One region of the Carnobacterium antarcticum genome, then DNA from elsewhere that is predicted to be linked to it. Evidence: riboswitches for the same ligand, from Rfam matches in the RefSeq annotation. Region 1 holds a riboswitch; the other holds the start of a gene.

Region 1 (16,048 bases):
TTAGATATTGCCGATTTAACAGCTGAAGGTAGTTTTCCATTAGGGGCAGCTGTCTGTGCCAGTCTGATCGTTGCTGGAATTCCGCCTTGGCTTTCTACCATTGCAGCACTGATTGCGGGGATGTTGGCCGGAACGGTATCTGGACTTTTGCATACAGTACTGAAAATTCCCGCTCTACTGACCGGAATACTGACAATGACGGCTCTCTATTCCATTAATTTAAGAATCATGGGAAAAGCTAACGTGACGCTACTTGGACAAGGAACATTGATGCGGACTATGCAAAGCTTTGGTTTGAACAGCCGGACAGCTGTATTAGCAGTTGGAGCACTGGTAGCACTGCTGGTGATTTTAGTTTTATACTTATTTTTTAATACGGAAACAGGCTTAGCTATTCGCTCAACAGGAGACAATGAAGACATGAGTGAAGCAAATGGCATTCATACTAATGCTATGAAAATTATCGGGTATATGTTGAGTAATGGCTTGATTGCTTTGTCCGGTGCATTGATTGCGCAAAACAATAGTTATGCGGATATTGGCATGGGAATTGGCACAATCGTTATTGGATTGGCTTCCGTTATTATCGGAGAAGTCATCTTCCATAACTTATCATTTGCAAAACGTTTAGTGACGATCGTTATTGGAGCTGTGGTTTACCGCTTGATCATCGATTTGGTGCTGCAGCTGGGAGTTGATCCTCAAGATATCAAATTGTTTTCAGCACTGATTTTAGCGATTGCTCTTTCAACACCCTTGCTGAAAAAGAAGTCTGGAAAAATCTTGAAAAAATCTCCATATGCAAAAAAGAAAGGGGTACAATAAAATGGCTGCTATCCTAGAAGTACAAGCTATTCACAAAAGCTTTGAGACAGGAACGATCAATGAAAACCATGTGTTAAAAGGGTTGGATTTAACGATTAAAGAAGAAGAATTTGTGACGATCATTGGTGGAAACGGAGCAGGGAAATCAACGTTATTAAATAGTATTGCAGGGAGCTTCTTTGTTGATGAAGGGCGCATTTTCTTAGATGGGGAAGACGTGACATACAAAAAAACAGCAGAACGGTCGAAACATATCGGTCGTGTTTTCCAAGATCCTAAAATGGGGACGGCCACAAGATTAAGCATTGAAGAAAATTTAGCTGTTGCTTATAATCGCGGGAAAAGAAGAGGGCTCTCGTTAGGTGTTAAAGAAAAGCAACGGACACTATTTAGAAAACGATTGAGACAACTAGATTTAGGGCTAGAAAACCGCTTGAAAATGGAAGTTGGTTTATTATCTGGCGGGCAACGCCAAGCGTTAACATTGTTGATGGCTACTTTAGAAACACCGAAGTTGCTTCTTTTAGATGAGCATACGGCAGCTCTAGATCCTAAAACAAGTCAGATGGTATTAGAGTTGACCGATAAAATCGTTCAAGAAGAAAAATTGACAGCCATGATGATCACACATAATATGGAAAATGCGATTGAATATGGCAACCGGTTGATTATGTTGCATAATGGGCAAATTGTTGTTGATGTTTCGGGTGTTGAAAAGAAGAAAATGACAGTTCCTGATTTATTGGAATTGTTTCATAAAAACAGCGGCAATCGTGTTAGTGATGATGCGCTGATTTTAGGATAATAAAAGCAGGCAATAAAAAATATGATTGCACCGAAAAAATTGTATAAAAATAAGGAACTGGGATAAGTCCCAGTTCCTTATTTTTTAGAAGTTAGAAGTTGGCAATATTTCGCCAATTTCAGCTAAACGCTCACTAACTTCCTCTTGGCTTAGATGATTGTGTTTTACATACAAATTCTCTGATGCAACTCGGCAATCGTAACAACAGCCGCGCAAGTATTTGTGCTCGTTTTCAACTGAAGTTAAAATTTGACGATTGCACTTAGGGTTTGCACAGTTAACATACCGTTCGCAAGGAGAACCATCAAACCAATCCCGACCAACAATCACATGTTCTTTTTGGTTTACAGGTACACTGATTCGACTATCGAATACATACATTTGACCGTCCCATAACTCGCCTTGGACTTCAGGATCTTTACCATACGTAGCAATGCCGCCATGTAATTGACCGACATCTTTAAATCCTTCTTTGACTAGCCAACCTGAAAACTTTTCACAACGGATCCCGCCTGTACAATAAGTTACAACACGTTTATCCATGAACTCTTCTTTATTGTCGCGAATCCATTGAGGGAGTTCACGAAAAGAGCGGATATCCGGTCGAACTGCACCTCTGAAGTGCCCTAAATCATATTCATAATCATTACGCGCATCAATGACAATTGTACCTTCATCTAAAATGGCTTCCCGGAAGGCTTTAGGGTCCAAATATTCCCCTGTGATTTCATTGGGGTCGATGTCATCTTCTAAGTTTAATGTAACTAATTCTTGCCGGTGGCGAACATGCATTTTTTTGAAAGCTTCTGTACTTTCTTCATCAATTTTAAAAACCATATCAGCAAAACGAGTATCAGCATGCATTTCATCCATGTAACGTTGAGTTTGTTCGAACGTTCCCGAAACGGTGCCATTGATACCTTCTGAAGCGATTAAGATTCTACCTTTTAAACCAATTTCTTTACAAAATGCTAAATGGTCTTTTGTAAATTGCTCTGGGTCTTCAATAAGAACATATTGGTAATAAAGCAATACACGATAATCTTTAGACATTGTAAATCCTCCTAAATAACTTACTTAATAAACTTTATAATGAAATAAACAAACTATCTGACACTATATTATACACTAACTTATTTTAAGAAAGCAAGGCCTAAAAAATAGCAGAGAGTGTTTTTTTAAGCTAAAATGAATTGAGCTGACCCGATTTAAAAAAATCAATGCACTAAACCGATCGTAAAAGACAGGAAGATAGAAAGGATGAACGATAGGATGCGATGTACTTGGGCAACAAAAACGCCATTAGATCAACATTACCATGATTATGAATGGGGGAAGCCACATCATGATGACAAAGAGTTGTTTGAATTACTGATTCTTGAAACCATGCAAGCTGGTTTGAGCTGGTCTACTATATTAGCGAAAAGAGAGAATTACCGTGAGGCTTTAGATGGGTTTGATCCACTAAAAATCCAAATTTATGATCAACTAAAAATAGAAGAACTGCTGGCTAATCCCGGCATTATACGCCATAAATTAAAAATAAAAGCCATTATCAAAAACGCACGATCCTTTTTAGCGGTTCAAGAAGAATGGGGAACCTTTGATCGCTACTTATGGTCTTTTGTGGATTATCAACCAATCGTCAATCACTACAGCACTGGGGAACAAATTCCTGTGAAAACTGAATTATCCGAAAAACTTGCAGCAGATATGAAAAAAAGAAACTTTTCTTTTATTGGACCAGTGACGTGTTATGCTTACTTGCAAGCTGCTGGGTTGATTAACGATCATGAAGCAGGTTGTCAATTTAAATAAAACCTATGCTTTACAAGAGGAGAATGAAGAAGAAGAGGAATAATCAGACAAAGAACGTTAAAAGTGTTGACACTTAATTGTAATCTAAACGAAACCTTACTGACTTGTCTTTCATGTTATACTATGACTTGTGAAGTAAGAGTAAATTTTACTTAAGATTAAAAAATGAAATTTGGAGGAAAGAGACTAGTGAATAAAAAATTACTTTCAATTGCTATTTTAGGAACAATGACTTTTAGCTCTCTTATATTGCCAACAGCGGTTGGTGCTGAATCCTATACAGACAAAATCGAAGAAGCAGAACAAAAAGTAAACCAAAATAAAAAAAATATTGAAGAAGCAGAACAAAAAATAAATGGTTTAGCAACAGAAAAAATTACTACACAAGAGCAATTAGAAACAATCAATAATACTATTAGTGTAAATAAAGAAAAATCTCAAAAATTAGTAGCTGATATCCAAAAATCTCAAAAAGAAATGGATACGTTGAAAACAGAAATTGAAGCACTAGAAGAAAAAATTGAACAACGAAATGAACAATTGGATCAACAAGCTCGAACAGTCCAAACTAATGGAGATACTCAAAACTACATAGAATTCGTCATTGAAGCAGAGTCTTTAGTAGACGTAGTAGGCCGCTTAGATGTGGTTAGTAAATTAGTAGATGCCAATAAAAACCTTGTTGAAGAACAAGTAGCCGATCAAAAATTAGTGATTGAAAAGAAAACAGCAACGGAACAAACAATCGTTCAACAAAATGCATTAGCTGCTCAGCTGGAAGATGCACAAAGTTCTCTTGAGCAACAAATGTTGGAAAAAGAAGTAGTTGTTTCGCAACTCGCTTCTGAAATGGCCACGGCTCAAGAAGATAAAGATGCTTTCTTAGCTCAAAAAACAGCTGCAGAAAATGCTGTTACTGAATATACTACAGCTCAAGCGGCTGCAGAAAAAGCTGTCCAAGTAGCTTTTGAACAGAAAAAAGTTGAAGAAGAAAAAGCTGAAGAAGCAGCTGCAACAGAAGCCGCTTCTACTGAAGTAGCAGCAAACGAAACTGCATCTGCGGCAACTTCAGAACAAAGCAATGACGAAGCTGTAACAGAAGTACAAGCAGAAACACCAGCTCCAAGTACGGAAACAGCGTCTCAACCTGCATCAACGAATAGTAATCCAGCAACAACAGCTAACTCAAATACGACTAGTTCGAATTCGTCTAGTTCGAATAGCTCTAACTCGAATAACACTGCTGCAACTACGCCAGCGCCTAGTAAACCAGTGTCTAAACCAAAACCAAAACCGGCACCAACACCAGCTCCAGCTCCTTCAACAGGCGGAACTTCATGGTCTGCATTGCAGTCTACTGCAAATAGCGTGTTAGGAACACCATATTTATGGGGCGGTACAACAACCTCAGGTTTTGATTGTTCTGGTTTTACATCGTATGTTTTTGCTAAAGCGGGCATCAACTTGCCGCGTGTAGCTTCTGCACAATACAATGCATCAACGAAAGTATCTAACCCACAAGCAGGAGACTTAGTGTTCTTCTCACTTGGTGGTTCAACTATTGACCACGTAGGAATCGTTTCTGGCGGCGGACAATTTGTTGGCTCTCAAAGCAGTACCGGTGTTGCCTATGCTTCATATACTTCTGGATATTGGGCAAGCAAAGTTGTCGGTTACGGACGTTATTAAAAACAATAATGAAAATAAAAAGACTCGAATAAGGCCAGCCATGGTTTTGTTCGGGTCTTTTTTGTATAAATAAGAACACTTACTTAGTATACTGATAGTAGGCGAGTAAAAGAATCTTTTGAAAAAACGTATTATTTATTTTTTTGAAAGGTATACCAAGAATAAAGGAGGGCTAAAATGAGCTTAGCTGTATTAATCATAAATCCTTCTTCAGGAAATGAAGAAGGAGAACAGTACGCGTTAAATGCCCAAGCAACATTAGAGAAAATGTTTGATAAACTAATAGTAAAAAAGACTGAGAAAGCCGGAGATGCTAAACGATTTGCTAATGAAGCAGCAAAAGATAGAGTGGAAGCTGTTTTTGTTATGGGTGGAGACGGCACAATAAACGAATGTGTTAATGGCATCGCAGGAGAAGCTTATCGTCCTGACTTTGGTTTTATCCCTATGGGAACTGCTAATGATTTAGGTCATGCACTTGGTATTCCTATGGATCCCGCGGAAGCCATTGCCATGCTGCCTACAGCTGCTAAATGCAAGATAGATGTTGGAAAAGTCAATGATGATTACTTTATTGATGTCATTGCAATCGGAAGCATCCCTGAAGCTGTTCAGAATGTTAGTACAGAACAAAAAACTAAATTAGGTTTTTTTGCTTATATTTTGGAAGGCTTAAAAGCAGCAAAAAAGAATAAAAGCTACTCATTCAAATTAACCTTAGATGAAAAAACTTTTTCACAAGAAGCTGAATTGGTTTTAGTTGCGCTCACCAATTCAGTAGGCGGTTTTTCATCTCTGTTACCAGAAGCTAAAGCAGATGATGGGTATTTGCATTTGGTTTTATTAAAAAAAACGAGCTTGCTAAAGAAATTACCCTTGCTTCTTAAATTACTTAAGGGAGAAACGAATGATACACGTGATGTTTTATATGAAAGGTTCAAAACAGGCCAAGTGGCTGTCTCTAAAAAAGAAAAACTAGGAACGAATATTGACGGTGACCCAGGAGATGACTTGCCCTTAACTCTTGAAGTGTTAGCTTCTCACATAACTGTTTTTGTGCCTAGTTGATTTTAACAGTTTCCATAAAACACCATAAAAAACCCGTTGCGTGTAAGCAACGGGTTTTATTTGAAAACTAATTTAAAAAATCTTCTGTCAATGTCAAAAAGGTTTCAACATCATTTTTCATAATCGCTATTCCAGCCTCCCAGAATTCGGGTTTAGTCAAATCAGCGTTTAAGTGTTTCATTGCCAAATCTTCCGTAGACATAGAAGCCGTATCTCTCAATAAAGCGATGTAACGCTCTTCAAATCCTTGGCTTTCTTCAAGAGACTGAGCATAGATTCCTAGACTGAAAAGGTATCCAAACGTATAAGGGAAGTTATAAAAAGGCACATCCGCAATAAAGAAGTGTAATTTGCTAGCCCAAAAATGCGGATGGTAGCTGCTTAAAGAATCTTGATAGGCTTCTTTTTGGGCAGCCTCCATTAACTCAGACAAGCGTTCATCTGTTACAATACCGGTTTGGCGTTCTTTATAAAAATTAGATTCAAAGATAAAACGAGCATGAATGTTCAAGAACATTGCCAATGCGTTTTGAATTTTCGTATCTAGTAAACCAATTTTAGCCTCTTTTGTTTTAGCTTCTTTTACAGTTGCATCGGCAACGATCATTTCAGCGAAGGTACTAGCTGTTTCAGCTACATTCATCGCATATTGTTGGTTTAAAGCAGGCAAGTCATTCATTACATGGCTATGGAAAGCGTGGCCTAATTCGTGTGCTAAAGTAGAAACTTCACTTGGTGAATCGGCATAAGTCATAAAAATTCTTGATTCATTGCTTTCTGGCAATTCTGCACAGTAGCCGCCAGGACGTTTGCCGCTGCGGTTTTCAGCTTCGATCCAATTGTGTTCAAAAGCATATTGAGCAAAATCAGCCATTTTTGGACTCACTTTTTTGAAGTTTTCGATGATGAACTCGGCCCCTTGATCATACGGATAAACTTGAGGTTCTGCGTTCCCAACTAAAACAGGCGCTTCAATATCTTGCCAAGCTAATTTTTCTTTTCCTAATAATTGGGCTTTTCGGTTTAAATAATCTATAAAAGGCTGCTTATGATCGCTAACGGCTTGCCACATGGTGTCTAATGTTTCACGTTTCATTCGATTGTATTCTAACGGACGTTTTAAGTAATCGGTCACGCCATGAGCTTGATAATCTGCTAAACGAAATCCGGCTAAATGATTAAGCGTATCGCTGAATAAAGGAGCTTTTGCTGACCAAGTTGCTTCCCATTTCTGAAAGAGCTGTTCTCTAACTTCAGCATCAGGATCCGCATTCATTTTATTGTAGGCTTGGCCCGCAGATAAGTTGGTTACATGCCCATCTTTATCTTCAAATGGAATTTCAATTGTTGCAACTAATGTATCGTAATGGTCGCTCCAGCCTTGGAATCCATCAATGGAAAGAGAATTGATCAAGGCCTCTTCAGCTTCACTCAATAATTCTTTACCTTGAGTTCTTATTTCATTTAAAACAAATTGAATCGGTTGAAACTCAGGCAGATTTGTTAAGTTAGTCCATTCAGAGTCAGGTATCTCAACTATTTTTTTAGCTAAAATTGTCTGAACCGTGCTCGAAAAGCTGCTTAATTCGAATGCTTTCCCCAATAGAGCACTGGCTTGTTTATTATTGATATCAGCAGATTGAACAGCTTCAATAAAAGTATGGACTTGAGACAAACCAAAAGTTACTTTTTCTTGTAAAGCTAGTAATTGTGTAAAGTGTTTGAAATCAGGTCCATCTTGTTCACTGTTCCAACTGGTTACATTTTTTGATAATTCCTCTAACTGTTCTTGAAGGAGAGCCATTTTTTCATGGAGTTGAGTTGAACGACTGCCTCCAGGAAAAATAGATTCTAAATCCCAATTTATACTGTATTTCATTTAAAAACTCCCTTTCTAATTGCCGCTTTCTTTATTATAGTCCAGTTGCTTCTATTTTGAAAATAACCATTATCGGTGAAAAAGTTGGAAAAGAAAAATAATCCGCTGATTTTAAGACAAACCCATTCAAATGGCCAATCAGTAAGGGGATTAAACTTGAAATAAATTTAACTTTTAAAAGAATAGAAGAAGAGAAGTCGAGCAACTTGACTTCTAAAAATCTTTGAGCTAGCATAGTAAATGACATGAAATGAATAAAGCTTCTGTTAGGTGAGGCTCCTATATGGAAAAACGCTGCTGCCCAAAAACGTCGAGAGACACCAATGGGTCAACAGGAATGATCGAATTAAGGTCATTTTTAATGTAGCTGATGAATAATCTACGCCATATAGTGCTAAAACTCGACGATGGAGAAGGAATACAAGGAACTTTTTTGAGGTGCAAAAAAGCTGTATTTAAATATGGAATCGTTTATCGTTTATTTAGAATGGATATTCAAGCATATACTCTATCGCAGAATGGAGTGTATGCTTTTTTATTGTTTTCTTTCTAAAAGGGGTTTCAATCGTAATTTCGAGTTTTTGAATTGTCATTTCAGAGTAATGCGCAGACCTATCAAAAAAAGGCGAGGTGAATGGTATGGAAAAAGGCTCTAGTAGTGATAGTCCAGGTGATGATTGTTGGAGAGATGAAGAAAAAATAAGTAAGCCTGCCATGACCCTCTTAATTAGGATAATAGTGTAGCAAACTTGTTTTTTCCGGTAAGGCAAAAGGAGGAAAAAATAATGGCAAATCAAAAGAAGCACATTTATACAGAAAAAAAATCTAAAAACAACCAATTAAAAGAATTAGGCTACCTCACAGAAGAAGCAGTTTTAAAACAGTTGGATACAGGAGAGTCAGGCTTAAGCAAATCAGAAGCGGAAAAGCGCTTAGAAGAATTTGGGTTAAATGAAGTCGCTGCTCAAAAGCCTGTTCCTTGGTATCTACTATTACTCCAAGCATTTAAAGATCCATTTATTTATGTTTTAGCACTTTTATTAGTTGTCTCAGCTGCTACTAAAGATTTTGAAGCCAGTATCGTTATGGGCTTGATGATTTTATTCAGTGCAGGACTTCATTTTATTCAAGAATATCGTTCTCAAAAAGCCAGTTTGGCTTTGAAAGAACTTATCGAAACCACTTGTGCAGTGACCAGAGAAGGGGTAACGAAAGAAATCCCCATTGATGAAGTCGTTCCTGGCGATATTGTCAATCTGTCGACAGGAGACTTGATTCCAGCAGATGCTCGTTTGATTTGGACTAAAGACTTATTCGTCAATCAATCGTCATTAACGGGAGAATCGATGCCGATTGAAAAGTTTGTCCAAATAGAAGGCGAAAAAGAAGATCCGCACGTAACGGCTTTGGATCTTCATAACTTAGCTTTTATGGGGACAGATGTTTTAAGCGGACAAGGAAAAGTAGTCGTATTAAAAACAGGAGAAGATACTTTCTTTGGAGATATTGCTACTCAATCTTCTAAATCTAGAGGAGAAACGAGCTTTGACCGTGGCGTAAAAAATGTTAGTAAATTATTGATCAACTTTATGCTTGTCATGGTTCCTATTGTATTTTTAATCAATGGAATCTCAAAAGGCGATTGGGGCGAAGCTTTCTTCTTCTCAATAGCAGTAGCTGTTGGTTTAACACCAGAAATGCTGCCGATGATCATTACGAGCAACTTAGCTAAAGGTGCGATTACGATGTCTAAGAAAAAAGTAATCGTTAAAGAATTAAATGCTATTCAAAACTTGGGTGCTATGGATGTCTTATGTACGGATAAAACTGGAACGATAACGGAAGACAAAGTCGTTTTGGTACGTCATGTAAATCCGATTGGCGAAGAAAGCAATCGTGTTTTAGAGTTAGCGTATATGAACTCAAATTATCAAACCGGTTGGAAAAATGTGATGGATCACGCTGTCATTGAGTATTTCAGTGAAAATCGTGAAGAAGCTGAATTAGAAAAAGTCGAAAAAATTGACGAAATTCCATTCGATTTCTCAAGACGCCGTTTAACTGTAGCTGTCAAAACAGGGGATCAGCAAATTATGATCACTAAAGGCGCCGTAGAAGAAATGCTGAAAGTTTGTCAATATGTAGAATTGAACGGTGAAGTTGTTCCGTTGACACCAGAATTACAAAAAACGATGGAAGAAGTCAGCATCAAAATGAACAAAGAAGGCATGCGTGCACTAGGTGTCGCCTATAAACTGAACGTTCATGATTCAGCTGTTTACTCAATTAAAGATGAAGCAGATATGGTGCTAGTAGGGTTCATGGGATTTTTAGACCCGCCAAAACAATCTTCTATCACAGCTATTAAGTCGCTCCATGAACATGGTGTGAATGTAAAAGTTTTGACTGGCGATAACGAAATAGTCGCTCAAAAAATCTGTAAAGAAGTTGGAATCGAAGTGAACCGTGTGATTCTTGGAACAGAACTTGAAACGATGGATGACAACGAATTGATGGATGCAACAGAAGAAGTCAATCTTTTTGCTAAATTAAATCCAACTCAAAAAGCTCGAATCATTGAATTATTGCAACAAAAAGGACACACAGTTGGATTTATGGGAGACGGCATCAACGATGCGCCCGCATTGAGAACGGCTGATGTAGGGATTTCTGTTGATACCGCAGCAGATATTACTAAAGAAGCTAGTTCAATCATTCTGTTGGAAAAGAGTTTAACGGTTTTAGAAGACGGTGTGTTAGAAGGCCGGACTGTTTTTGGAAACATGATGAAATACATTAAAATGACGATCAGTTCAAACTTCGGTAATGTATTTAGTGTATTAGTAGCCAGTGCCTTTTTACCATTCTTGCCAATGCTTTCGATTCAACTCTTAGTCCAAAACCTTATTTATGATATCGCCCAATTAACCATTCCTTGGGATAAGATGGATGAGGAAGATTTAATGAAACCAGCTAAATGGGGAACGTCAGATTTATTGAAGTTTACTTTTAGCATTGGGCCGATCAGTTCGATTTTTGATATTTTAACATTTGTACTGATGTGGTTTGTTTTCCAAGCTAACACGGTCCAAGATGCTGCTTTATTCCATTCAGGTTGGTTCGTGATTGGTTTGATTACTCAAACTGTTGTCGTCCATGTGATCAGAACGAAAAAGATTCCGTTTATTCAAAGCAGAGCCAGCTTAAGCGTAACGTTATCAACCCTTGCTGTTGTAGTGGCTGCTGTATTGATCCCTGGAAGCAAATTCGGGACATTCTTTGATTTTGTAGCTTTACCGACAACTTACTGGAAATGGATGATCCTAATTGTTTTAGCTTATATTGTATTGACTCAAGTAGTCAAAGATATTTATATTAAAATAAATAAACAATGGCTATGATGGTTTAATGTTATTGTCAGCAAGAAAGTCAAACTATATATGGTTTGGCTTTCTTTTTTTATGTGAAAAGAAAAGAAATTGAGGTAAACTAAAAGAAAGAAAGGAGTGTAAAAATGCGTTCATCCACAAAAGATAATCTATTTATAGGATTGGCTTTAGTAATTATGGGGGTATTGTTTTATAGTTCTTCCCAACCGTATGAAGAACAATCGGTCACCCCTTTGCTGAATCAACTATTAGCAAAAGAACCGCTTAAGAATCTGCTGAGCGGGATCCACTTTACATATGCTAGCGGAGAGGTAAGCATTGATGCGCTAGGATATAGCGAGTTTATAGAGTTTTTTATACGCAAAGCTGCCCATTTTGGCACCTATTTTTTATTAGGGTTGTTTTGGTTTCTAGGATTGAAGAATAAAATGACGAGCATCAGTTTAGCTGCCTTTATTTCTTGGCTGCTCGCTACCGGCTATGCAGCACTGGATGAATTTCACCAAGGCATTACGCCTAACAGAACACCATTGTTGCAAGATGTGACCCTAGATAGTGTCGGCGCATTAACAGCTATTGGGCTAGCGCTTCTCTTTTTTGTTTTCCACAAAAACAAAAAAAGAACAAAAAAGAATTACCGTTAGGACTATTTCTCCTAAGATCCATCACTTTTAGAAAGATTTGCTCAAGAACCTGTTTTTTGGTAGAATGAGAAGGGCTTATTTGCCAAAATACAATGTGAGATGAGGGAATATGGATGGCAGGACATTCAAAATGGAACAATATCCAAGGACGTAAAAATGCACAAGATGCAAAACGCGGCAAAATTTTCCAAAAAATATCTAGGGAAATTTATATGGCTGTAAAAAAAGGTGGTCCTGATCCGGACACAAACCCTTCATTACGTATGGTGATGGATAAAGCCAAATCAAACAATATGCCAAACGACAATATTGATAGAGCCATTAAAAAAGGCAGTTCTACAACTGAGAACGAAAATTACGACGAAGTCACTTATGAAGGTTATGGTCCTCAAGGTACAGCTGTTTTAGTGCATGCTTTATCAGATAATTTAAATCGGACAGGAACCAACGTCCGTGTCGCTTTTAATAAAAATGGCGGTTCACTAGGGGAAAAAGGTTCAGTGAGTTACATGTTCGACCGCAAAGGGTACATCGCTATCGCACGCGAAGGTTTAGATGTTGATGAAGACACGATGCTGATGAGCGTTCTGGAAGCTGGCGGAGAGGAAATGGAAACATCTGACGAAGTATTTGAAGTTTATACAGACCCGTCCGATTTACCAGAAGTCCGTGATGCCTTAGAAAAAGAAGGGTACACATTAGCGCAAGCTGAAGTTACCATGATTCCGCAAACAACTGTTGAATTATCTGAAGATAAAAGAGTTACACTAGAACAAATGATTGATAAATTAGAAGAAGATGACGACGTTTCAGAAGTTTTTCACAACGCGATACTATAATCAAAATATACAAGATGTTCCTCCAGCAAAGTGTTGGAGGGATATTTTTTTATAAAAAAAGGAAATTAAGATGAAAAGCATACAATTAGAGTAGGAACATAAAACAATCAAAGGAGGGAACAACCTATTAGAAAATCGCAAACCATATATTCTGAAATAAGGAGGGAATGCCGTGTGCTCAAACAAAACAAGGAGAATGAGACAATGGATTGGCACATGTTATGGAGATAGAACAACTTGCTGAACACGTTATTTTAAAGGCTCAAAACAAAGGGGCAAGTGATGTTCATGTTTTACCCGAGGGAAATGACTATAGAATATTTTTTCGAATTGGCGGTTATTTAATTCAATTTTTTAATCTGACACCAGATGAAGGGGTTCGCCTTATTTCCTACTTTAAATACTTATGCAATATGGATGTCGGGGAAAGGAGACGTCCGCAAAGCGGATCGATTCAATTTTTGCTTAATAAGACAAAACAAGCTTTGCGATTTTCAACGATCACTAATTTCAAATCTCAAGAATCCATGGTGATACGGTTATTGAATCAAACGGAAGTGCATCCTTTAAAAGAAACAACTTTTTTCCACCAAGAAGTTAATGAAATGGAAAAGTTAGTGCAGTTTAAAAGCGGCTTGCTTTTATTTTCTGGCCCAGTTGGATCTGGAAAAACGACCACCATGTACCATTTGATTCGCGAATGCCATTCAAAAAATAATCAGCAAGTCATCACTGTGGAGGATCCCGTGGAGATAGAAGAACCGGCATTTCTTCAAACCGAAGTAAATGAAAAAGCAGGTGTCTTCTATGAGACGCTTTTAAAGTCGAGTTTAAGGCATCATCCAGATACCTTGATCGTAGGAGAAATCAGAGATGAAGAAACGGCCAAAATGGTTATACGAGGAGCTTTAACAGGCCACTTGATCATTGCAAGTATACATGCTAAAAATGCTGTAGGGGTCCTCTCAAGACTGATTGAATTAGGGATAACCCATGAACAATTGAAACAAACTCTTTTAGGAATCGTTTTTCAAAAATTGCTTCCAAAAAACTGCCCGTTTTGTAAAGGAGATTGCCAAATGGATTGTAGCCATTGGAACGTTCATGAAAAACGAGCTACTGTTTATGAAGTATTATCTGGAGAAAACTTGCAAGGGTGTTTGTCGAATGAATCGGCAATTCTAAATCAACCTGAACAGATGAACAGGTCGTTTAATTGCTTGTTAAGAAAGGCGTATGTTTATGGTTTTATTACCCAAAAAAACTTTCAAAAATACCGCATTCCGTAAAACTCAAACGGAATTGATGCAAGCTTCTTTTTTAACGAAATTAGCTTCTTTGATCCAAGAAGGATTTACTTTGCGAGAAGCCCTAACTTTCTTAGCGACCATTATGCCAAAAGAAGCTCATTGGATTCAACTTATTTTACATGAATTAGAAAACGGTCAACGGTTTGATGAAGCACTCAGAAACCAAGGATTTTCTGAGCGCATCAGCTCTCAAATTTATTTATCTCTTATTCATGGACAATTTTCGGAAGCTCTAGGGGCAAGCGGACAGTATTTAGAAACGAAAAACAAACAAAAACAGCAATTAATGAAGTTGTTACAATATCCCTTGGTTCTATTGCTGTTTATGGTAGGCATTTTAATAGCCATGCGATTGGTTTTATTGCCGAGTTTTCGGCAATTGTATGATACATCTGCTCAAAGCGTCTCGTGGATCAACCGCTTCGCAATCGGATTTATTGAATATTTTCCAACTGTTTTACTGATTGCCGGTTTATGCACCAGCTTATTGTTTTTGTGGATACACACTAAACTGAAAAAAATGTCAGCTATTGAGCGAACGACTTTTTACATGCGGATTCCGTTGGCGAATACCTTGATACGTTTGTACCATACCCATTCTTTTAGTTACGAATGGAGTCAGCTTTTAAAAAGCGGACATCAAATGAACGCCATTATTGGTCTGATGCAAGCAAAAGAAGCAACAGCATTGATGCGAGAAGTTGCACAAGTAATGGAATTAGAGTTGAAAACAGGACGAAATTTTAAAGAATCGATGAGTTCACTGACATTTTTCAATCCAGAATTGGGTTTAATTATTTTACATGGCGAAGCGACTAGTCAGTTAGCAAGCGAATTAATGATCTATGGTGAAGATTGTCAAAAAAGAATGATGCAGTACATTCAAAAGGTTTTTAGCTGGATCCAACCCTTTATTTTTTTATTTGTTGCTTTTTTTATTTTGTGTATTTACCTGGCTTTATTACTGCCTATGTTCTCTATGATAGGAGAGGTTGTCTGATGAAAAAGAAAAAAAGATTAAACGCTGATGGTTTTACTTTAATTGAAATGATTTTGGTGCTTTTCGTGATCTCTGTGTTGATGCTGCTGATTGTTCCGAATGTCGTAGAACAGAAAAAGAAAGTGGATCAGAAAGGTACAGAAGCTTTGGTCACAGTTGTTCAAACCCAAGTAGAATTATACGAAATGGATACGAATAAAAAGGCTGCAAGTTTTGATGATTTAAAAACAGCCTATTTAAATGAGAAACAATTGGCCCAAGCCAAAGATAAATTGGTGATCAGCAACGGTAAAGTTTCAGCTAAAGCGTCTTCTGAATGAAGAAACTAAACGATAAAGGAATGCTGCTTTTCGAAAGCTTGCTGGTTTTACTATTAACGGTTAGTTTGCTGATGATACCAACGGTTTTTTCTAAAACGATCATTAAAGATGTAGAGACGCAATTGTTTATTGAGGAGTTGCAAAGCAGCTTGACAGCTACTCAGAATTACGCTGTTTTATCTGGAAATTGGACAATGATGGATATTTCAGCAAGCACAGGCAAAATCTCTTTCAACATACTAACAGAAGAGAACCATTATTTGACTCATCAATTGATTTTGCCTGAAACCATCACAACGCCTACGAGTAAGCGGTACGTTTTTAATGGCGGAAGCGGCAATTTACAAAGCTTTTCTACATTATATTTTGATATCGATGGCGTAAGGCATTCATTAGTTTTTCAGTTAGGAAGTGGGCGCTATCATTGGAATTAAAAAACTTAATCAAAAAGGGTATCTGTTA
Region 2 (16,048 bases), 590 kb from region 1:
CTAATGCTAAGGCTACTTCAGAACCAGTCGCAATCAAGATGCCTTCAGGCGTTTCTCCTGATTGAGGCGAAAGAACATATGCCCCTTTAGCCACGCTTTCTTGCGCTTTTTCTTGTGTGCCTGGTAAAACAGGCAAGTTTTGACGAGACAAGACCAATAATGTCGGGTGATCCGTTGACGTTATTGCGATCTTCCAAGCAGCGGTTACTTCATTCCCGTCTGCTGGACGCAAAACAGTTAAATTCGGCATGCCGCGTAAGCTAGACAAGTGTTCAACCGGTTCATGGGTCGGTCCATCTTCGCCGACCGCCACCGAATCATGGGTAAACACATAGGTTACCGGCAATTTCGAGATCGCCGCTAAACGAATCGCTGCACGTAAATAATCGGTAAAGACAAAGAACGTGCCTACATAGGTTCTTGAACCGCCATGTAAAGCGATTCCGTTAGCAGCAGCTGTCATTGCAAACTCACGGACACCGTACCAAATGTTCCGTCCTTCATATTGTCCCGGTTGGAAATCTTTTTCTCCAGCGACCATCGTGTTGTTTGAAGACGATAAGTCGGCTGATCCGCCCCAGAAATAAGGAACTTTTTCAGAGATAGCAGTCAAAACTTGGCTTCCGGTAACACGAGAAGCTAAAGCGTCGTCTTCTACGGAGAAGCTTGGCAATTCACTGTCCCAACCTTCTGGCAATTCAGTAGTCATCGACAATTCGAATTGAGCCGCTAGTTCAGGATGATCTTTACGGTAAGCTTCAAAAGCAGCCGTCCATTCTTTTTCCGCTGCAACGCCTTTATCGACCATCGTTTCTTTGAAACGTTGTGCTACTTCAACGGGCACGAAGAAGTCTTCGCCTTCCCATCCGTAAGCTTTTTTCGCTGCTTCGATCCCTTCTGGACCTAGTGGAGCACCGTGGACTTTATGAGATCCCGCATTAGGAGCCCCAAAACCGATCACCGTTTTCACTTCGATCAAGGTTGGTTTCGTTGTTTCTGCTTTTGCTGCTTCAAGTGCAGCATTGATTTCGTCTAAATCGTTTCCATCTTTTACTAAAATATAGTGCCAATTGTACGCTTCAAACCGTTTTCCAACGTTTTCAGTGAAGGCTTTTGAAGTCGGTCCATCCAATGAAATATCATTCGAATCGTATAACATGATCAGTTTACCTAACTCTAAATGACCCGCTAAACTTGCTGCTTCTGCAGAAACCCCTTCCATTAAATCGCCATCGCCACACAAAGCATACGTGTAATGATCCACGATTTGGTGATTTTCTTTGTTATACGTAGCGGCTAAATGGGCTTCAGCCATTGCCATTCCTACAGCATTTGCGATCCCTTGTCCTAATGGACCAGTAGTCGCTTCAACCCCATCGGTATAGTGAACTTCTGGGTGTCCAGGAGTCTTGCTTTCCCATTGGCGGAATTGTTTTAGATCATCAATCGACACCTGATAGCCTGCAAGGTGTAAAAGGCTGTACAACATCATTGAACCATGGCCGGCTGAAAGGACAAACCGATCACGATCCACCCACGTTGAATTTTTAGGGTTTACTTTTAATTGTTGCGTCCAAAGAGTATACGCCATCGGCGCTGCCCCCATCGGCAAGCCTGGGTGACCAGAATTGGCTTTTTGCACTCCGTCTATACTCAGTGTTCTAATTGTATTTACCGCTAATTGGTCCGTATTGTCAAACAAGTAAATCATCCTTTCAATTGTAATACCTCTATTTTACTGTTTTATTCCCATTGAAGCAATCACTGAATGCATTTTTTATAAAAACAGTCTTTCTTTTCTTAATACCTGCACTATTTATCGCTCCATTTGTTAGGAACGGTCGTGGATGCCTTTTTCTTTTTGGATTTCTTTCAATTTATCGGGAGTCACATCGTTGCCTTCCTCATCAACAACTTTTAGTCCTTCGATATGATTGCGCATTCCTCCCCGAAAAGCCGCTAAATACGCTTCGCGAAGTTTTTTTTGTTCTGCTTGTTCAGACAAGCTCAGCCCTTCAGCTTTAGATTTATTTGCTAATTCATTGATTCTGGTCAATTGTTCTTTAGGTAACATTTTACTCACTCCATTATTTGTATTCTTTAGCTACTATACCAAAAAAATCCTATAAAATACATCAAAGTGATTTTTAAATATAGCGAACATTTGTTTGATTCGCATATAATTTTATGGTATTCTATGAATAAGAAATATATAGGAATTGAGGTGCAGCTATTTATGCGTAAAACTCCAGAATCTAGACAAATTGAAGTATTACAATATATCCACGAACAAGTCCAATCAAAAGGTTACCCACCGACTGTACGCGAGATTGGAACAGCCGTTTCTTTATCTTCTACATCGACTGTCCATGGGCATCTGTCCAGATTGGAAAAAAACGGGTTTATCCAACGAGATCCTAGTAAGCCGAGAGCAATCGAATTAACAGCTACGGGGTTATCAAAATTAGGTGTTCAATTAAAACAAATTCCTTTGCTAGGAACTGTTACAGCGGGCGAACCCATCTTAGCAGTAGAAGAAGCGACTGATTATTTTCCGCTTCCGCCAAACTTAAAACAAGAAAGCGAATCGCTTTTCATGTTGACTATCCGTGGGGAAAGCATGATCGATGCTGGGATTTTTGATGGTGATGAAGTGATCGTCCGCAAACAATCCAGCGCCAACAACGGAGATATCGTTATTGCCTTGACCAATGAAGACGAAGCAACATGTAAGAGGTTTTATAAAGAAGATCATTATTATCGTTTGCAGCCGGAAAATGAGACCATGGATGCTATTATTTTAGATGAAGTATCTGTTTTAGGAAAAGTCGTAGGACTTTACCGCAGCCATATATTTTAATACAAAAAGTCGCTAAACAAATTTTGTTTAACGACTTTTTGTATTGTCCATTATTAGTTTATCAAGCTTCTAGTATTCCATTAAAGCTAAAATATCGTATCCTTTAATTTTGTCACGTCCATTTAAATCGGTTAACTCAACTAAGAAAGCCATACCGACTACTTCTCCTCCTAGTTGCTCAATCAATTTGACTGTTGCCGCAATTGTTCCACCAGTAGCTAGTAAATCATCGCAAACCAGCACTTTTTGTCCAGGTTTGATAGCATCTTTATGAATTTGCAAAACGTCATTGCCGTATTCTAAACCATAGTTGACTTCGACTGTGTCACGAGGTAATTTTCCTTTTTTACGTGCCGGCGCAAAACCGATACCTAATTCATAGGCAACGGGACATCCTACAATAAATCCACGAGCTTCAGGTCCAACAATCATATCCACGCCTTTATTTTTTGCGTATTGAACGATTTCGTTGGTAGCATAACGATAAGCTTCTCCATCTGCCATTAAAGGTGAAATATCACGAAAGATAATGCCTTCTTCGGGAAAATCGGGTACATTTGCAATATATTTTTTTAAGTCCATTGAAACTTTTCCTCCATCCAATTTTACAGTTCTTTTTTCAACTGTTGTTTTAACCAAGTTTCTAGTTCAGTAAACCGACTATAGATCAAAGCTTCTTCAGCTGCTATTTTTTTCAAACGGTTTTGATAAGTAGTCGATTCAGTCAACTCTTTCTTTTCAGCATTTGGAACAATATTCATAACACCGTCTTTTATTGTAACAAATCCTACTTCAAAAAACACAGAAATCATAAAAATCAATAGTTTTTCTTTTATTTTCAAATGCGTTGCTAATAAACTTATTTTATGACGAACATCAATATCAATATGAGTTGCAGTATACTTAAAAACTTGTGAAAATTGCATCCGACTAGGTATTCCAGTAAGATAAGCTTCTTCTTGGTTAAAGAAACAAGCCACAACCTTTGTTGGCTCTACCTGATTCAATACAGTGCTTAATAAAGTTAAATCTGAGGGGCAATCAACTAAAATAAGTTGATCCGTGTGCAGGATAAAACCCTCGGCACTTTCTTGATCAGTGATCAAATGACCGTAACTTGTCTCAGTGATGCTGCTTTCATATTGTTGATAGTTTTTTTCATTGAAAAATAAATAATCAGCAGGTGCCATCTGCCAAATTGCTGGAGCGATTTGAGTACTTCTCAAATCAAAAACTTGCACTCCCTCAATTGCCAAATCTTCAATCATCAACTGAGGCTTACGCAACCCATTCCATTCATTGATGCTTAACTGTCCCACAATCGATAGTTCAGCATCAGCACCAATCTCAGCTGCAACAGGGCCGAATTGAAAACCAATCACATCTAAAGATGCTGCTTCATCCATTATTTTTAATTTCAAATGTGCATTATCTCCGCCGATACGTCGAACATCTTGTGCTTTTACATTTTCGAATAAAAAGACCGGTTTAGGATTATCCGTTCCAAAAGGAGCAAGCTTTTGCAGCTCTTCGATTGATTCCACGCTACTCTCAGCTATGGTCAACCGTTCATCAACTACGATTTCTTCCGTTAACTGCTCAGCTAAACCGCTTTGCAGTAAGAAAGCATTGAGTTCTGTTTGAATCGCACCAATATTCTCGACAGGCAGTGTCAAACCTGCTGCCATATGGTGTCCGCCAAAATTCGTCGTCAGGTGACTGACATCTTCTAATGCTTCATACAGATGGTAAGCTGACACGCTTCGTCCTGACCCTTTAGCTGTCCCATTCGTCCTATCCATATTCAATACAATGGCTGGTTTTCCAGTCTTGCCAACCACTTTGCTGGCCACGATTCCTAAAACTCCTTCATGCCAGCCTTCTTTTGCTAATACATACACATGCGGGTTCGCATCGCTTTTTTCAATCATATCAAAAGCTTCAGCTGTGATGGTTGAAACCAAGGCTTGTCGTTCTTTATTTTTCTCATTAATTAACTGGGCTAAAGAATTCGCTTCGGCCTCATCGAATGTCGTCAACAATTCTACAGCAGGAGCAGCCTCGCCTAAACGCCCAATCGCATTCAACCGAGGGGCTAAAATAAAGCCAATCGTCTCTTCATCTACTTCTGATTGCTTGGCTCCAGCCACCTTGCATAAAGCAGCTAAACCCACTCTTTGCGATTCTCTTAAAACAGCTATTCCTTGCATGACCAAAGCCCGGTTTTCTCCTAATAAAGAAACTAAATCCGCCACGGTACCAACAGCTACTAAATCGAGTAATTCAAGTGGAACTTCACCCAGTAAAGCAGTCGCCAGCTTAAACGCTACTCCTACTCCTGCCAAATCTTTAAATGGATAGTGGCCATTTGGATGACGGGGATGAACAATTGCATAAGCCGCTGGCAAGATTGCAGGCAATTCATGATGGTCGGTTATGACTACATCAATTCCTAACTCATTGGCTTTAGCAATCGCCTCATGTCCTGAAACACCATTGTCACAGGTAACGATCAACCCAGTTCCAGCTTCAATCAATTTTTCAAACGCCTGAGTATTCGGACCGTAACCGTCGCTAAATCGATTTGGAATATAAAAATTTACTTCTCCGCCAATCATTTCGATGGCTTCTTTCAAAACGGCCGTACTTGTGACACCATCCGCATCATAGTCGCCATAAATAGTGATCAGCTCACCTTTTTCAATTGCTTCCATAATACGGGAAACGGCTTTATCCATATCGTGCATGAGAAAAGGATCATGAATCCACGTCTCATCGGGCTTCAAAAAATGCTGGATTTCTTCTTCTGTCTCTAAGCCCCTTTGTAAACACAAAGTCGTAAATAATGATGTGAAACCTAATTTCCGGCTCAATTCTTTTTCATGTTCTTTGTCCATCATCGTTTCTTTTACTTTCCATTTTGTATGTGCTTTTAGCAAATCGTTTCACTCCCAACTTTCATATTATAGCAAAGAAACCTCCTGAAATGTTATTTAAAAGTCTAAAACAAACAGAAAAAAGCTTTCCTAATAGAAATCAGGAAAGCTTTTCGTTTCACTTTAAGGTTCCACGATACAGACACCGATCCCGATTAACCCAGGACCCGTATGAACACCTAGTGCTGGGCTAATTTGACCTTCGTAAATTTTATCAAAAAGAGGCAATTGTTTTTTAAGTTCAGCACGAATGCCCGCAACTTGACTTTCAGCAGTTTTTCCGCCATAAGCAATAGCTAAATGGTATTTTTTAGCCGTTCCTGCAAATTCAACTGCTAAAGAAATTGCTTTTTGAACACTTTTCTTGCTGCCGCGTATTTTAGCGACGGTATCATAAACCCCGTCTTCATTGCAGGTAATAATAGGTTTTAAATTTAACATATTACCCAAGACAGAAGCGACCAAACCGATTCGACCACCTTTTTGCAGATACTCTAACGTTGGTACGTGGAAAAAGATTTTAGACTTCGCAACATCTTCTTCTAATTTAGTTTTGATGATTTCCCAATCCAAGCCTTCTGCAACATAAGTATAGGCTTGGACAGCAATCAACCCGCTGCCGATTCCGATATTTTTTGTATCAACTGTGAAGATATCCAAATCTTTAAACTGTTCCGCCACTACTCGAACCATATTGTTTGTGCCGCTCAGTCCACTAGAAATAGTGACACAGATCACTTTTTCAAAGCCTTCTGATTGAATTTCTTCCAGCATTTCAGTGATGGTTTCGCCGCTCGGCAATGAAGTTTTAGGTATTTCTTCTTCTAACCGATCATATACATCTTGCGCTGTGATATCCACATTATCAGTGAATTCTTCATTATTATAGATAATTTTTAAAGGAATAACTTTCATATTTCCTAACTTAACGATTTCTTCAGGGACATTGGACCCAGAATCGACGAGAAAAGCAATTTTTTCTTTGTTCATAATTATCTCCTCACAGTTCAGTTTCTTTTTTTTGTTTGGTCTCTTTCCTATTTGCTGTTTTTTCTTGAGCAATCAAAGATAACGTTTTTTCAGTAACGATTTTAGTCGCTACCGCTATCGTTGCAGTGCGAACAACTAAATTAGCCATATCTGTATCATTTGGCATCAACGGCAAAGGGTGTCGATCTTTTTTCTCCAAATGTGAAGCGATAGCTATCAAAGCTGCTTCTTGTTCAGTACAAAACAAATCATACGCTTCCCGAATGCCGCTGATTGAAGCTTGATAGATAATTCCTTCTTTAACTTCTGGAATAGTCAAGACTTGTTTCAAAACAGAAATCGCAATTAGGTACGCTAAATGTTTTTTCTTATATCGCTTTTTCACAGGAGCTGGAATCAACCCTAATTTCACATAATTATTTACCATTGACGCCGTAATGATTTTTTTCTGTTGACTCGGATTAAACACAGAAAGATAAGTATCAATCAAAGTCAGTACTTGATCCATGTATAAATCAAAATCTGGCAAGTCTTCCCAACGCGGAAACCGAAATTGAGTAATTTCTTTTGTCCAGGCTATTAATTCTTCTTCTATTTTATTCATGTAGTCACCTATTCTAACAATTTAATTACCCATAGTTTACCATAAGTCAGATAACTAGACAAACTAGTTATTGAAACTAGATATTTTTTTGAAAAGCACTTCGAAGAATCAGCACCTAAAGGTAACCGCATACATAATAGCGTGGTTTAAACTCCTCTTGCAAGAAGAGGAGTTTCTTTTTTTATTTTTTAAAAATACCAAAAGGTTTGCCGATTGGCAAGAAAGTATAACCAAAATGTCCATTTAAAACTGCTGCCGCACTTCCATAAAAAGCAAAGATAGCAATCAAAAACTCAGCAATAGCAGCCATCATGTGAAAGAAGTTTTCTGCAATTCCAAAACTTGACATAAACAGCCCTAAGAAAAGAAAAGCAATCAATAAGAAAATCATAAATAAATTTTTATTGGTTTCCATCGCTCCCAATGTCATAAACACAGTGAAAACAAAGTAGCCTAAGAAAGCCACACCTAATTGTCTAGGGTCATACATTGCCTGAAAAGCAGCTCCAAATAAACCGTTTTGAACCATCCAGCTCATTCCTGTTCCTAACCAAAATAAGCCGTAAGCTGCAAAAGCTGTTGCTCCAAATAAATTGTTGTGTTTTGCATCATATGACGAAGCAATCAACTGCCCAATTCCACCTAGCATAAAAGCCCAAGGGACGATACCGGAAACGCCGTTAGTCCATCCTAATTTTTGTGTAGAAGCAACTAATGTCACCATTGCTAATCCAAATAATCCAATTGCTGTTGGATCTATTATTACCTGTTTAACCTGAACATGTTCTTTTTTCACTGTATGCATACTCCTCTGTTTGTAATATCAACTTATTCAAAGTAGCATCTCCTACAGCTTGAGTCAATAACACTTTGATTGATTTCGCTTTCAATCCTTTAAACCGACACTTTGATTCACAAGTTCTCTTTAGATTGGTTAAAATCTTTTAGATAGAAAAGTACTGTTTTAGGTTTGCCCTAAAAAGAGCAGCACCAAACGTCTTGAGATACGTTTGGTGCTGCTTCCAGATTTTTAAAGCACATGGAGTAGTTTTGTTGCTACGCTAAAGTAAATCAATAACCCCATTGCATCATTGATGGTCGTGATGAAAGGACCAGAAGCAATAGCAGGGTCAATTTTCAGTCTGTTGATAAGAAAAGGAATTACAGCACCCACTACAGTAGACAAGCTTAAGGTCACAAAAAGAGAAAACCCAATAATCACTGCTAAAACTAGATTCTGATAAAAGATACATACTACGAGTGCTAATACTATTCCCGCAGCTAACCCGATTATCATTCCTGCTACTAATTCTTTTAGTATATTCTGCCAAAATTCTTCCTTGGTTCTTTTTTCTCCCATAGAAATGTTTCGGACCGCTACTGCCAATGACTGCGTTCCTACATTTCCGGCTGAATCCATAATAATGGGGATAAAAGCAGCAAGCACTACAACTTGATTCAAAGTTTCTTCAAAAGAACTAATTAAAGAGGCACTGATCATTCCCAAGAAAACAAGGATGATGATCCACGGCATCCTTACTCGAGCAGTTTGCCAAGCGCTTTCTTCTCCTCTTTCCATTTTGCTTTTAGTTTTTCGGATAGCAGAAAATTCATTAAAATCTTCTGTAGTCTCTTCAACTAGAATATCCATCACATCGTCAACAGTTACAATTCCTAACATCACATCTTCATCGTTTAAAACAGGAACTGCTAGTAAATCGTAATCTTGAATCATACGTGCAACTACTTCCTGGTCATCATTGATTCTCACAAAGGTTAGCTGGGTAAGCATAACGTCTTGAACTTTTGTATCTTCTGGATGAAGAATCATGTCACGAAGAGACAAAATACCTACCAATCTGTTTTCTTTATCTAAAACATAAATATAGTAAACCATTTCTGTTTCTTTAGCAAAGATACGCACCATTTTTACCGTCTGCTGCACAGTGTTTTCAGGAGAAACACTGATAAATCCTTTAGTCATAATGGATCCGGCAGTCTCTGGCTCATAGGCAAGCATTTCTTCTACTCTGCTTCTTTCTGCTGCATCCAACTGGTTTAAGAGAGCCTGTCTTTCTTCGTCATCTCGGTAGGATAAAAAATCCACCACATTATCTATCTCCATATAATGGAATAAATTCGCAATATATTCAGTTGAAAAGGCTTCATAGGCTTCCGTTTGATCAGCGGGATCCATCCATTCAAATAATTCCGCAAACTCTGACGGTTCCAAGAAACTCTCTACTTTTTTCTTTTTTTCAGTATATAGAAGATGGAAGAGTTCTACTTGGTCATTTGTATGGAGTTTTAAGAATAACTTACGAAACTTCTTACGATTATTTTCCTTCGCAGCTTTAAAGATTCCTTCATAGTAATTATTTTTTCTATCATCAATTCTTTTCATTAAAATCATTCCTCTCAGGAAGGCTCCTCAAACGAGCTTCTCCTTCTTGTAATAGTTTATGTAGCGTATGGATGGGATGTTTTTGATTTGTTTCATCTGTCGACAAGACGGAATAGAATCCATCCGAACCACCTCCCTTAAAGGATTTTATGATAAGGCATCAAGAGCAAGATAGGAGCAAAATTATTCTTCTGCTCCTATCTGTCTTTAAGATAAAATAGAAACAAAAAAAACACGCTCCGAAGGGCGTGCAAAACAATTGCTGGGCAAGTTGCTTCAAATGGGCTTAATCCCCGCACCCCTTCATTGAGTTTCAGCACTGTACAGCATAGGGTCAGACCCAGCTACGTTAAAAATTTCCTTAATTCGAAAATTCCTGTTGACCCGTTGGCGTCTTTGGACGTTTCTGGGCAGTAGCTTATCTCTGGTACAGTAGCCTCACCTAACAAGGCTATTTAATTCTATCTATCTTATTCATTGTAGGACAAAAAAAATTAATATTCAAGCCAGCTCTTTTTTAATGATGCGCTTTAGTCTTTTCTAACTTTGATCTGTCTGAATTCTATTCTATATTAATCGAGTAGGAGGAGCCTTACGGCTCCGACCTCTCACACCACCGTACGTACCGTTCGGTATACGGCGGTTCAATAACTTAAGTATCTCTGCTGGAAAAGTTGGTTCAGGTCTTTTAGACCCCAATTTACCAGCTTTTTCTTCGTAATCGCTCGGTGAAGTGTGTGGGTACGGGTCATACGCCAATACCCTTTTCTCGTATTAGCCACCTTCCATGCTTCTTCTTTCTCTATTCCATACTTTCTTAACATACGAAATTTAGTCGATACTTTGTTCCATCGTTTCCAACATAGTTGTCTCAATCGATGATTTAGCCAATGAGCTACGCTCTTGATAAAGCTTTTCATATCTCCAATTCCATAATAATTAATCCAGCCTTGTGTATAGAGGTCAATTTCTTTTATAATTTGTTTGAATGTACCAGGACGTTTTCGGCTCGTTAGTTTTCTGAGTCGGTTACGGAACTTGAGTTTAGCCGCCTTAGATGGGCGGCTTCTGACTTTCCCTGTGTTTTCCAGATAGTGAAACCTAGAAACTTAGCTTTAGCTGGAGTAGTCACTTTACTTTTTTCCGTATTAATCTCCAACCGGAGGTTTCCCTCTATAAAGGTCGTCACGCTTTTTAAAACTCGTTCTCCTGCTCTAGGTGTTTTCACATAGATACAAAAGTCGTCCGCATAACGTACAAACCGGTGTCCTCGCTTCTCTAATTCTCTATCTAGTTGATTTAAATAGACATTAGCGAATAGTGGAGAGATAACTCCACCTTGAGGGGTTCCTTTATAATTCTCAATAAAGACATTGCCGTCCATAATTCCAGCTTTAAGAAAATTCCATATTAACCGCAACACTATTTTATCTTGGATATAGTAGTTGAGGTAATTCATCAACTTCTGATGATGAACTGTATCAAAATAGTTACGCAAATCACAGTCGACAATCGTTTTGTATCCTTCGGATACATATTGTTCTGCCTGTTTAATCGCTTGATGAGCGTTCCTGCCTTTCCTAAAACCATAACTGTATGTCGAAAAGGAAGGGTCAATGATGGGTTCAATCACTTGTAGAATAGCTTGTTGCACCACTCGATCTCGCACCACAGGAATTCCCAAGTTTCTTATACCACCGTTATCCTTAGGGATAGAAACCAGCTTAACAGGTTGTGGTTGGTAAGTTCCTGCTCTCATCTTCTCTATCATTTGCTGACCATATTTTATTAAGTGAGCGTCCAATTCATGAACGGTCACTCCATCGATACCGGCAGCTCCTTTATTTTGATACACTTTCTTGCTGGCTGACTTTAAATTATCTGAATTAGCGATTTGATTGATTAATGAGATACTATCTTGTTTCATCATATCGTTACTGTAGCTCTCTACACTCTCTTGTACTCTTTCGTTTCCAACTTATCCCTCCAAGAGTAGCCATCTTTCGGTCTATACCACGATGTTTTCTGTAGTCGTGAGCTACATCCACCTCCTTGTTTATTCCAAGATTATTATTGTTCTGCCCTACAGAGAACTGTGTTCTCCTACTATGGCGTCTGCTGACTTCTCACTATTCGTTGTTACTACGGTATTTACCGCTAGTGAGACCTCCCCGGGTAAGAGTTATAACCTTCCACTCATGTCACTGCCTCATTTACTGTAGGAGACTCGTGCAGTATCGGACTTCGCTTTGTTTGGCAAGCTCGTCCAGCTTCCTTCGGATTCTTTCTCGCGAAAGACACCCTTGCTATTCGCTAACAGTTCCTACTGCCAAGCCTGTAGTGGACTTTCACCACCAAGTTATCACCCATGCCGGGCGCACCAAAAAAGATTGAGACAAAAAATTGTCCCAATCTTTTAAAGGAAGTTATTTCTTTCATACCCTAAAAATAATCCATTGTGTTTTATTTGTTGTCTGGTGTTGCATGAGTCATTCGATCGATCAATTCTTTTTCTAAACTGTTGATTTTATTTTCTTGTTCAATGATTTTAGCATCTTGATCGTTTAATTTTTGTTCATATTCCATTCTCACATTATCTAGTTCATTTTGTTTCGTTTGGTCTATTTTGGATAATTCATCTTTATAATTTTTAATTTGTTTCTTGGTCTTAAAAGCAGAATTCGTTGCAATCAACACCGTTATCAGTGCCCCAATAAATAAAGAACCTAAGATCACCATGATCAGCGGCCACGACACCATTGTAAAGCCAAAGTTAACTGGAACCGCTTCTACATTCACTACTGCAAATAAAGCAATCATTAAAACTAATATAATAGCTACCACAATGCCCCACTGTTTTTTCATTTTATCTTCCCCCTTTTACTAAAAATAAAACTGAAACTCTGCTCAATTTCTATACATTGATTTTAGCATAACGGGGTTTCTTCCCCTAATGAAAACTCTTTATTTATTGTTAAATAGATTCAATGCTAAAAAATCTCCTACTTTCGGAAATAAGTAATACAATTTTCCAGCTATTTCCATAGAATAAGGAAGATTTAACTCTCTTTTAGACGTGCCCATCAAAGCCACGACACGTTTTGCAACAACAGTAGAATTTAAGACCATGCTTCCAACTTTTTCTAAATATTTTCCGCTTTCATCTGCAATATCAAAGAAGTTGGTTTCAATTGGTCCTGGATTTACAGTTGTAACAAAAACATTTAAAGGTTTTAACTCCAATCGTAAGGCATTTGAGTACCCTATGACAGCAAATTTTGTAGCTGAATAAATACTTGACTTCGGAGTTGCCATTTTGCCTCCTTGTGAAGCCACATTGATAATATGGCCTTGACGTTTTTCTGCCATTTGGATAGCGACTAATTGAGTTACATACATCATTCCCAAGACATTTACCCTAAACATATTTTCAGCAACACTCATTTTAAAGGTCAATGCTTCTTCAAAATGGCCAAAACCAGCATTGTTAACTAAAATATCAACAGCGCCTACTTCTTGATGGATGGTTTCAATAACCGTCTGAATTTCTTCTGGATCAGAAACATCCATAGCATAGGCGTAAGCTGCTTTTCCAGAGTAGTTTGCACACTTCTTTTTTACTTCTGCTAGTAAATCCATCCTGCGAGCACTGACCACTACGATTGCACCTTGCTTAGCTGCTTCATAAGCGATTTGTTCCCCTAAACCAGTGGAACCTCCCGTAATAAGTACAATCTTATTCGCTAAGCCGTTTCGCTTGTTTGCCATATCTTACACCCTCATTTCTTAGTTGTCGTTCTTTTTAACGGAATATCAATTTCTTCAAAATCCTTTACGATATGAGTCTGTTTAAAGATTTTTTGTGCTTCTTTTTCCAATAGATGAACATCTTTTCCAAGGTAGCGAGCGCTGATATGAGTTAAAAGCAGTTGTTTAACGCCTGCATCTAAAGCAACTTCAGCTGCATCCAGATTCGTTGAATGGTTGTAGTCACGAGCCATTTTTCGATCAGATCCTTCAAAGGTGCTTTCATGTACCAATACGTCAGCATTTTGAGCTAAAATAGCACTATTGGCAGTTTTTTTTGTATCTCCTAAAATAGCGACCACTCGTCCTTTTTGTGTTTCTCCAATAAAATCTTGACCGTTAAAAATCCGACCATCCGCTAAAGTAATGGTTTCGCCGTTCTTTAACTTTCCATACAGCGGACCAAAAGGCACTCCGGCTTCTTTTAATTTTTCAACTTTCAGACTTCCTTGATGATCAGCTTCTTCAACTCGGTAACCAAACGATTGGATGCCGTGTTCTAGCGGCAAGCATGAAACCTTAAATTGTGCATCTTCAAAAATCACACCTGCTTCATGAATTTCATGAAAATTTAATGGATACTTCAAAAAAGTACCTGAAACTTTCAAACTGGTCAACACAAAATTTTTGATGCCTTTTGGTCCGTAAATCGTTAATGGGTCTTCTCCCCCTTGAAAAGCTCGGCTGCTGATCAAACCAGGCAATCCAAAAATATGATCTCCATGAAGATGTGTAATAAAAATCTTATTTATCTTACGCGGTTTTAAAGTAGTGTGCAGAATTTGCTGTTGCGTGGCTTCTCCACAATCAAATAGCCAAATACTGTTTCGTTCTTCTAACAATTTTAGTGCAATGCTTGTGACATTGCGATGTTTTGCCGGAACTCCTGCACCGGTTCCTAAAAATAATAATTCCATTTTATCCTGTCCCAACTGTGTCATATTTTTATTGAATAGCAATAGTGCTCAAACGATTCACTTTATTTTAGCAAACTTCACTTGAATTAGCGATAAGCACTTACTCGTATCAAAAAAGAACCCAATAAGATGTCGCCATCCATTGGATTCTTCTTTACACTATTCAAATTACTGCTACTCAACAAACTCAAATTCATATTTCATAATACGAACTGTATCTCCGTCTACTGCGCCTCTTTCGCGCATTTCTTCATCAATGCCCATAGCTCTTAATTGACGAGCAAAACGTCTGATGGATTCATCGTGGCTGAAATTAGTCATCTTGAACAGTTTTTCAAGTTTCTCACCAGAAAGAACCCATGTAGCATCTGGATCTCTTGTGATTTCATACCCTTTTTCTTCTGGGGTATATTTATAGAGTACTGTTTCTTCTTCTTGATCCAATTCTTCTAATTGGAATTCCGAAGTAACGTCCAATATGTCGGCTGTTGCATTCAATAAATTGCTTGTTCCTTTATGAGTGACTGCCGAAATCGGGAAAATTAAAATATCATCGTCGTATTCATCTTTTTTCAGTGCTTGTATTTTTTTTCTGAAAGCTTTTAAATTTTCTTCTGCTTCTGGCATATCCATTTTATTCGCAACAATTAATTGAGGACGTTCCATCAACCGTAAATCATAACTTTCTAATTCGTTATTGATGGTTACATAGTCATCATAAGGATCTCTTCCTTCGCTGCCGCTCATATCAATGACATGCAGAATAACTCGTGTCCGCTCAATATGACGTAAAAACTGAATCCCAAGCCCAATACCCTGTGAAGCCCCTTCAATCAGTCCTGGTAAGTCGGCCATAACAAAACTTTTGCCATTGTCCGTTTGAACCATTCCTAAATTAGGAACCAATGTCGTAAAATGATACGCTCCGATTTTAGGCCGGGCTGCAGAAACAACAGATAGCAAAGTTGATTTCCCCACAGATGGGTAACCAACTAATCCAACATCCGCTAAGACTTTTAATTCTAGTTCTAAATTGCGTTCTTCGCCAGGCTCACCATTTTCAGCAACTTCTGGTGCTGGGTTTCTTGGAGTAGCGAAACGAACATTGCCACGTCCGCCGCGTCCGCCTTTTGCGACAACTAAGCGTTGACCATCATGAATCAAATCGCCTAGGACAATACCTGTATCTATATCACGCACAACCGTACCAGGCGGAACTTTAACTACTTTATCGCCTGCCCCACGACCGTGCATACTTTTACTCATTCCATTTTCGCCATCTTCAGCTTTATAGTGACGCGTGAAACGGAAATCCATTAACGTACGGAGACCTTCGTCTACGACAAAAATCAAACTTCCGCCTTTTCCGCCATCTCCACCTGCTGGTCCGCCATCCGGCACATACTTTTCGCGCCTGAAAGCAACCATGCCATCGCCGCCTTTTCCGGCTTTCACATTAATTGTTACTTGATCTAAAAACATTGACATCGTTAGTTTCCTCCTCATTTTTTTGAGTTTATGAGAGTTTCA

The links. A riboswitch is a leader RNA that binds a small molecule or an ion and turns the genes downstream of it on or off. The one in region 1 is predicted to bind magnesium.
Region 2: it holds a riboswitch for magnesium, as region 1 does, so the genes downstream of both, mgtE (magnesium transporter) here and mgtA (magnesium-translocating P-type ATPase) in region 1, are expected to answer to the same signal.

What each region holds. Positions count from the first base shown of each region.
Region 1 is NZ_CP010796.1:2,460,106-2,476,153, forward strand. Features, by position in the region: gene NY10_RS11660 (ABC transporter permease) at 1-825, shown strand, start outside; gene NY10_RS11665 (ABC transporter ATP-binding protein) at 827-1,630, shown strand; gene trhO (oxygen-dependent tRNA uridine(34) hydroxylase TrhO) at 1,715-2,683, opposite strand; gene NY10_RS11675 (DNA-3-methyladenine glycosylase I) at 2,891-3,448, shown strand; gene NY10_RS11680 (C40 family peptidase) at 3,638-5,137, shown strand; gene NY10_RS11685 (diacylglycerol/lipid kinase family protein) at 5,315-6,205, shown strand; gene NY10_RS11690 (M3 family oligoendopeptidase) at 6,273-8,084, opposite strand; M-box (ykoK) riboswitch at 8,340-8,505, shown strand; gene mgtA (magnesium-translocating P-type ATPase) at 8,870-11,485, shown strand; gene NY10_RS11710 (VanZ family protein) at 11,599-12,117, shown strand; gene NY10_RS11715 (YebC/PmpR family DNA-binding transcriptional regulator) at 12,231-12,956, shown strand; gene comGA (competence type IV pilus ATPase ComGA) at 13,178-14,245, shown strand; gene comGB (competence type IV pilus assembly protein ComGB) at 14,199-15,266, shown strand; gene comGC (competence type IV pilus major pilin ComGC) at 15,266-15,586, shown strand; gene comGD (competence type IV pilus minor pilin ComGD) at 15,583-16,020, shown strand.
Region 2 is NZ_CP010796.1:445,422-461,469, reverse strand. Features, by position in the region: gene tkt (transketolase) at 1-1,711, opposite strand, end outside; gene NY10_RS02440 (DUF896 family protein) at 1,832-2,074, opposite strand; gene lexA (transcriptional repressor LexA) at 2,237-2,860, shown strand; gene NY10_RS02430 (adenine phosphoribosyltransferase) at 2,930-3,442, opposite strand; gene recJ (single-stranded-DNA-specific exonuclease RecJ) at 3,466-5,799, opposite strand; gene NY10_RS02420 (DegV family protein) at 5,920-6,786, opposite strand; gene NY10_RS02415 (DUF1836 domain-containing protein) at 6,797-7,390, opposite strand; gene NY10_RS02410 (acetate uptake transporter) at 7,572-8,186, opposite strand; gene mgtE (magnesium transporter) at 8,421-9,794, opposite strand; M-box (ykoK) riboswitch at 10,088-10,251, opposite strand; gene NY10_RS12745 (group II intron maturase-specific domain-containing protein) at 10,439-10,774, opposite strand; gene ltrA (group II intron reverse transcriptase/maturase) at 10,807-11,724, opposite strand; gene NY10_RS02395 (LapA family protein) at 12,258-12,659, opposite strand; gene NY10_RS02390 (SDR family NAD(P)-dependent oxidoreductase) at 12,759-13,562, opposite strand; gene rnz (ribonuclease Z) at 13,574-14,518, opposite strand; gene obgE (GTPase ObgE) at 14,693-16,000, opposite strand.